DNA from 3 places in the Anaerobacillus sp. 63XJN7_5_ISO-PGPR-S23-430 genome. Region 1 is predicted to be linked to each of the others. Evidence: a T-box and tRNA genes for the amino acid it is inferred to sense, from the RefSeq annotation. Region 1 holds a T-box; the other regions hold tRNA genes.
The links. A T-box is a leader RNA that pairs with one kind of tRNA and senses whether it is charged. The one in region 1 lies ahead of ileS (isoleucine--tRNA ligase), so its partner is inferred to be a tRNA-Ile.
Positions count from the first base shown of each region.

Region 1 (2,264 bases):
CGTCAAGCGTTACGTGGTCACCAAGGATCACAAGAGATTCGCGATCGTAGATTGGATGCTGAGCCGTCACGTATTCAAGTTCGCTACCTTTTACGCGCTTCACTTCACTTACGTTGTTCCACTCAAATTCTTCTTTTAATTGATCAACAAGCTCTGTTGCTACAACATATTTCGTACCATCCGCTTCAATGACGCTGTATTCAAACTTCTCATTCAACGCAATGGCAAGGTTTGAAGGAATTGTCCACGGTGTTGTTGTCCAGATGATAAATTTCTCTTCGCCATCAAGAACACCTTTTCCATCTTTTACATCAAACGCAACGTAAATCGATGCAGAGCGCTTATCTTGATACTCGATCTCAGCTTCTGCTAATGCTGATTCAGATGTCGGAGACCAATAAACGGTTTTTTTATCTTTATAAATATAACCGCGTTTTGCCATTTCTCCGAACACTTTAATTTGCTGTGCTTCATAGCCTTTATCAAGCGTAATATATGGATTATCCCAATCAGCACGAACTCCAAGTCGCTTGAATTGTTCACGCTGACGATCAACTTGTTTTAATGCGTATTCTTCACATTTCTTTCTAAATTCAGCAACCGTTAACTTCTTACGATCGACGCCTTTTTTCGTTAACGCCTGCTCGATTGGAAGTCCGTGCGTATCCCAACCAGGAACATATGGAGCATTAAAACCGTTCATTGATTTATATCGAACGATGATATCTTTTAAAACTTTGTTCTCTGCATGACCCATATGGATGTCACCATTTGCATATGGAGGGCCATCATGTAGGACGAATAGGGGGCGGTCCTTCGTTCTTTCCTGTACTTTTTCATAGAGATTAATGTTTGCCCATTCTTTTTGCATGTCGGGCTCTTTATTCGGTAAATTTCCTCTCATCGGAAATTTTGTTTTTGGCATTAAGAGCGTTTCTTTATAGCTCATGAGGTTTCCTCCTTCAACTTATAACGAGCAACAACCGTAACGATCTTCAGCCACTCGGGAGTTGTTTCTTCAAAGTGTGCTACAAAATAAAAAAACCTTCTCGTCCCCGAAAAGGGACGAGAAGGTTTTCCCGTGGTACCACCCAAATTAAGCTTTGCGCTCACTTTGCATTCGTAACGTGAATGATTCGCCGAGGCTTACTTATCGTTCAGCACGGGACTCAGGGGCGATCTTCTCTGATTGCTTAACACCGGCTCACACCATTCCCGGCTCGCTTTGTTAAGTAAGAATCAGATACTCTTCCCATCTTCGTCGATCGTTATTGCTATTAATAGAAGTATAGTGTAAATAAAAATAAGAAGTCAAGGAAATGACAAAAAATAAATGAGTGCTTTATGCTTTTTCTTCGATTTGCTCCTGTTGCTGATCTTCTTCCTCATCAAATCGAGCCACTAAGCCATCCCAGTCTTCATTATTTAGCATCTCTAGCTGGGCTTCAACTAGCATACGAAAACGCGTGCGATAAACCGCTGCTTGTTTTTTCAGCTCTTCATTATCCATGGAGATTTTACGCGCTTTAGCAAGCGAATCATTAATAATGCGGTCGGCATTTTTCTCAGCTTCTTTTACGATGAGCTGGGATTCTTTCTTAGCGTTTTGTCTCACTTCTTCCGCTGACTCTTGTGCTACTAGGATCGACTTATTTAACGTTTCTTCAAGGTTTGAGAAGTGCCCAAGTCGTTCTTCTAGAAGCTTCACTCTCTCATTCAATTCTTTCTTTTCTCTGATTACCGTTTCATAATCTTTGATTACCTGATCAAGAAACTCATTGACCTCATCTTCATCATAACCGCGGAATCCGCGTGTAAATTCTTTGTTATGAATATCTAATGGTGTTAAAGGCAATTCAGCCACCTCCGATTTACTCTCTTTTTTCATATACCCGGCTTACTCGTATTTCGACAATCATTTGGATATTCCTTCTATTTATGACAAACTATTTACGAATTTGATACGTAATTCGCCATTTATCCCGCTTTGTTTTGCCATCAACAGAAATAATCTTACTTCTACCTGAACCTCGTAACGATAAATAGTCTCCCTCTTTCACTTCAGCAGAAGGTTGACTGACGATCTTCCAATTTAATTTCGCTCGATCATGTTCAATCATCGGAGCAACCTTACCTCGTGATAGATTGTATACTTCAGCAAGTACCGTATCCAAACGAAGGCTTGTTACTGTGCCTGACTGCTCCTGCCAGGAAGCTTCTACGACGCTTACGCTCGTTAATGGAATTTCGTTAGGAGATATGGA
Region 1 is NZ_CM149686.1:1,767,703-1,769,966, reverse strand. Features, by position in the region: gene ileS (isoleucine--tRNA ligase) at 1-949, opposite strand, end outside; T-box leader at 1,059-1,268, opposite strand; gene AC0VYJ_RS09585 (DivIVA domain-containing protein) at 1,343-1,855, opposite strand; gene AC0VYJ_RS09580 (YlmH family RNA-binding protein) at 1,947-2,264, opposite strand, start outside.

Region 2 (2,264 bases), 1.4 Mb from region 1:
CAGGTTCGATTGGCATTTCACCGCTACCCACACCTCATCCCCGCATTTTTCAACATGCGTGGGTTCGGGCCTCCATTCAGTGTTACCTGAACTTCACCCTGGACATGGGTAGATCACCTGGTTTCGGGTCTACGACCACGTACTATTTCGCCCTATTCAGACTCGCTTTCGCTGCGGCTCCGCCTTCTCAGCTTAACCTTGCACGGGATCGTAACTCGCCGGTTCATTCTACAAAAGGCACGCTGTCACCCATTAACGGGCTCCAACTAGTTGTAGGCACACGGTTTCAGGTTCTTTTTCACTCCCCTTCCGGGGTGCTTTTCACCTTTCCCTCACGGTACTGGTTCACTATCGGTCACTAGAGAGTATTTAGCCTTGGGAGATGGTCCTCCCGGATTCCGACGGGGTTTCACGTGTCCCGCCGTACTCAGGATCCGTCTCGGAGGGCATCGGATTTTGACTACAGGATTGTTACCTTCTCTGATGGACCTTTCCAGGTCGCTTCGTCTATCCGTGCCTTTGTAACTCCAAAGAGACGTCCTACAACCCCAGAGGGCAAGCCCTCTGGTTTGGGCTGATTCCGTTTCGCTCGCCGCTACTCAGGAAATCGCGTTTGCTTTCTCTTCCTCCGGGTAATGAGATGTTTCAGTTCCCCGGGTCTGCCTTCCATTCCCTATGTATTCAGAAATGGATACCATCCTATTAAAGATGGTGGGTTCCCCCATTCGGAAATCTCCGGATCAAAGCGTACTTACAGCTCCCCGAAGCATATCGGTGTTCGTCCCGTCCTTCTTAGGCTTCTAGTGCCAAGGCATCCACCGTGCGCCCTTAGTAGCTTAACCTTCGATTTGTTAGGCATTACTGCCATAACGCATCAGTTATTACTAAGTTATTGCATAAAAAATAATTATTGGATGTCGTTGTTTGTGCTATCTAGTTTTCAAGGAACAAGGCTACTACTTGATTAGTATTAATCATTAGTAGATGTGTTGGTGGAGCCTAGCGGGATCGAACCGCTGACCTCCTGCGTGCAAGGCAGGCGCTCTCCCAGCTGAGCTAAGGCCCCAGGATCTTTTATGGTGGGCCTGAGTGGACTCGAACCACCGACCTCACGCTTATCAGGCGTGCGCTCTAACCAGCTGAGCTACAGGCCCACAAAAGAAAAGTAAATACCCCGACATAGCCATTAGCCGGAGGTGTTTCTTAAAAGAGACTTGCTCTTCTTCAAAACTTACCTTTTCAGTTGAAAGAAGTAAATCATTCTTTCAAAACTAAACGAAACGCTCATGTAAGGTTGGTAACGTAAGTTACCTTCGTAATTCTCCATAGAAAGGAGGTGATCCAGCCGCACCTTCCGATACGGCTACCTTGTTACGACTTCACCCCAATCATTTGTCCCACCTTCGGCGGCTGGCTCCATAAAGGTTACCCCACCGACTTCGGGTGTTACAAACTCTCGTGGTGTGACGGGCGGTGTGTACAAGGCCCGGGAACGTATTCACCGCGGCATGCTGATCCGCGATTACTAGCAATTCCGGCTTCATGCAGGCGAGTTGCAGCCTGCAATCCGAACTGAGAACGGCTTTATGGGATTCGCTTCACCTCGCGGTGTTGCTGCCCTTTGTACCGTCCATTGTAGCACGTGTGTAGCCCAGGTCATAAGGGGCATGATGATTTGACGTCATCCCCACCTTCCTCCGGTTTGTCACCGGCAGTCACCTTAGAGTGCCCAACTAAATGCTGGCAACTAAGATCAAGGGTTGCGCTCGTTGCGGGACTTAACCCAACATCTCACGACACGAGCTGACGACAACCATGCACCACCTGTCACTCTGTCCCCCGAAGGGGAACGTCCTGTCTCCAGGATTGTCAGAGGATGTCAAGACCTGGTAAGGTTCTTCGCGTTGCTTCGAATTAAACCACATGCTCCACTGCTTGTGCGGGCCCCCGTCAATTCCTTTGAGTTTCAACCTTGCGGTCGTACTCCCCAGGCGGAGTGCTTAATGTGTTAACTTCAGCACTGAGGGTGGAACCCCCCAACACCTAGCACTCATCGTTTACGGCGTGGACTACCAGGGTATCTAATCCTGTTTGCTCCCCACGCTTTCGCGCCTCAGCGTCAGTTACAGACCAGAGAGCCGCCTTCGCCACTGGTGTTCCTCCACATATCTACGCATTTCACCGCTACACGTGGAATTCCACTCTCCTCTTCTGCACTCAAGTCCTCCAGTTTCCAATGACCCTCCACGGTTGAGCCGTGGGCT
Region 2 is NZ_CM149686.1:323,214-325,477, reverse strand. Features, by position in the region: rRNA gene AC0VYJ_RS01815 (23S ribosomal RNA) at 1-842, opposite strand, end outside; tRNA gene AC0VYJ_RS01810 (tRNA-Ala) at 991-1,066, opposite strand; tRNA gene AC0VYJ_RS01805 (tRNA-Ile) at 1,078-1,154, opposite strand; rRNA gene AC0VYJ_RS01800 (16S ribosomal RNA) at 1,330-2,264, opposite strand, start outside.
Region 2: it has a tRNA-Ile gene. The T-box ahead of ileS (isoleucine--tRNA ligase) is inferred to sense a tRNA for this amino acid. The anticodon was not compared.

Region 3 (2,264 bases), 1.7 Mb from region 1:
GTGGAGGGTCATTGGAAACTGGAGGACTTGAGTGCAGAAGAGGAGAGTGGAATTCCACGTGTAGCGGTGAAATGCGTAGATATGTGGAGGAACACCAGTGGCGAAGGCGGCTCTCTGGTCTGTAACTGACGCTGAGGCGCGAAAGCGTGGGGAGCAAACAGGATTAGATACCCTGGTAGTCCACGCCGTAAACGATGAGTGCTAGGTGTTGGGGGGTTCCACCCTCAGTGCTGAAGTTAACACATTAAGCACTCCGCCTGGGGAGTACGACCGCAAGGTTGAAACTCAAAGGAATTGACGGGGGCCCGCACAAGCAGTGGAGCATGTGGTTTAATTCGAAGCAACGCGAAGAACCTTACCAGGTCTTGACATCCTCTGACAATCCTGGAGACAGGACGTTCCCCTTCGGGGGACAGAGTGACAGGTGGTGCATGGTTGTCGTCAGCTCGTGTCGTGAGATGTTGGGTTAAGTCCCGCAACGAGCGCAACCCTTGATCTTAGTTGCCAGCATTTAGTTGGGCACTCTAAGGTGACTGCCGGTGACAAACCGGAGGAAGGTGGGGATGACGTCAAATCATCATGCCCCTTATGACCTGGGCTACACACGTGCTACAATGGACGGTACAAAGGGCAGCAACACCGCGAGGTGAAGCGAATCCCATAAAGCCGTTCTCAGTTCGGATTGCAGGCTGCAACTCGCCTGCATGAAGCCGGAATTGCTAGTAATCGCGGATCAGCATGCCGCGGTGAATACGTTCCCGGGCCTTGTACACACCGCCCGTCACACCACGAGAGTTTGTAACACCCGAAGTCGGTGGGGTAACCTTTATGGAGCCAGCCGCCGAAGGTGGGACAAATGATTGGGGTGAAGTCGTAACAAGGTAGCCGTATCGGAAGGTGCGGCTGGATCACCTCCTTTCTATGGAGAATTACGAAGGTAACTTGCGTTACCAACCTTACATGAGCGTTTCGTTTAGTTTTGAAAGAATGATTTATTCTTTCAATTAAATATAGTTAACAAGCCTTTATGGGCCTGTAGCTCAGCTGGTTAGAGCGCACGCCTGATAAGCGTGAGGTCGGTGGTTCGAGTCCACTCAGGCCCACCATAAAAGTTTTGTTGATTCAATCTATTCCTCTTGGTTGAATGCCATTTGGATCATTTGGGGCCTTAGCTCAGCTGGGAGAGCGCCTGCCTTGCACGCAGGAGGTCAGCGGTTCGATCCCGCTAGGCTCCACCAACACATCTACTATAATGAAATGAAACAAATATGCACCTGCGTCTTCGAGTAATGCTAACGATGTTGGCTTCCTCGGTGCAAGGCAGCATAAAAGTGGATTCAAGTAGTAGCCTTGTTCCTTGAAAACTAGATAGCACAAACAACGACATCCAATAATTATTTTTTATGCAATAACTTAGTAATAACTGATGCGTTATGGCAGTAATGCCTAACAAATCGAAGGTTAAGCTACTAAGGGCGCACGGTGGATGCCTTGGCATTAGAAGCCTAAGAAGGACGGGACGAACACCGATATGCTTCGGGGAGCTGTAAGTACGCTTTGATCCGGAGATTTCCGAATGGGGGAACCCACCATCTTTAATAGGATGGTATCCATTTCTGAATACATAGGGAATGGAAGGCAGACCCGGGGAACTGAAACATCTCATTACCCGGAGGAAGAGAAAGCAAACGCGATTTCCTGAGTAGCGGCGAGCGAAACGGAATCAGCCCAAACCAGAGGGCTTGCCCTCTGGGGTTGTAGGACGTCTCTTTGGAGTTACAAAGGCACGGATAGACGAAGCGACCTGGAAAGGTCCATCAGAGAAGGTAACAATCCTGTAGTCAAAATCCGATGCCCTCCGAGACGGATCCTGAGTACGGCGGGACACGTGAAACCCCGTCGGAATCCGGGAGGACCATCTCCCAAGGCTAAATACTCTCTAGTGACCGATAGTGAACCAGTACCGTGAGGGAAAGGTGAAAAGCACCCCGGAAGGGGAGTGAAAAAGAACCTGAAACCGTGTGCCTACAACTAGTTGGAGCCCGTTAATGGGTGACAGCGTGCCTTTTGTAGAATGAACCGGCGAGTTACGATCCCGTGCAAGGTTAAGCTGAGAAGGCGGAGCCGCAGCGAAAGCGAGTCTGAATAGGGCGAAATAGTACGTGGTCGTAGACCCGAAACCAGGTGATCTACCCATGTCCAGGGTGAAGTTCAGGTAACACTGAATGGAGGCCCGAACCCACGCATGTTGAAAAATGCGGGGA
Region 3 is NZ_CM149686.1:97,818-100,081, forward strand. Features, by position in the region: rRNA gene AC0VYJ_RS00485 (16S ribosomal RNA) at 1-919, shown strand, start outside; tRNA gene AC0VYJ_RS00490 (tRNA-Ile) at 1,030-1,106, shown strand; tRNA gene AC0VYJ_RS00495 (tRNA-Ala) at 1,163-1,238, shown strand; rRNA gene AC0VYJ_RS00500 (23S ribosomal RNA) at 1,460-2,264, shown strand, end outside.
Region 3: it has a tRNA-Ile gene. The T-box ahead of ileS (isoleucine--tRNA ligase) is inferred to sense a tRNA for this amino acid. The anticodon was not compared.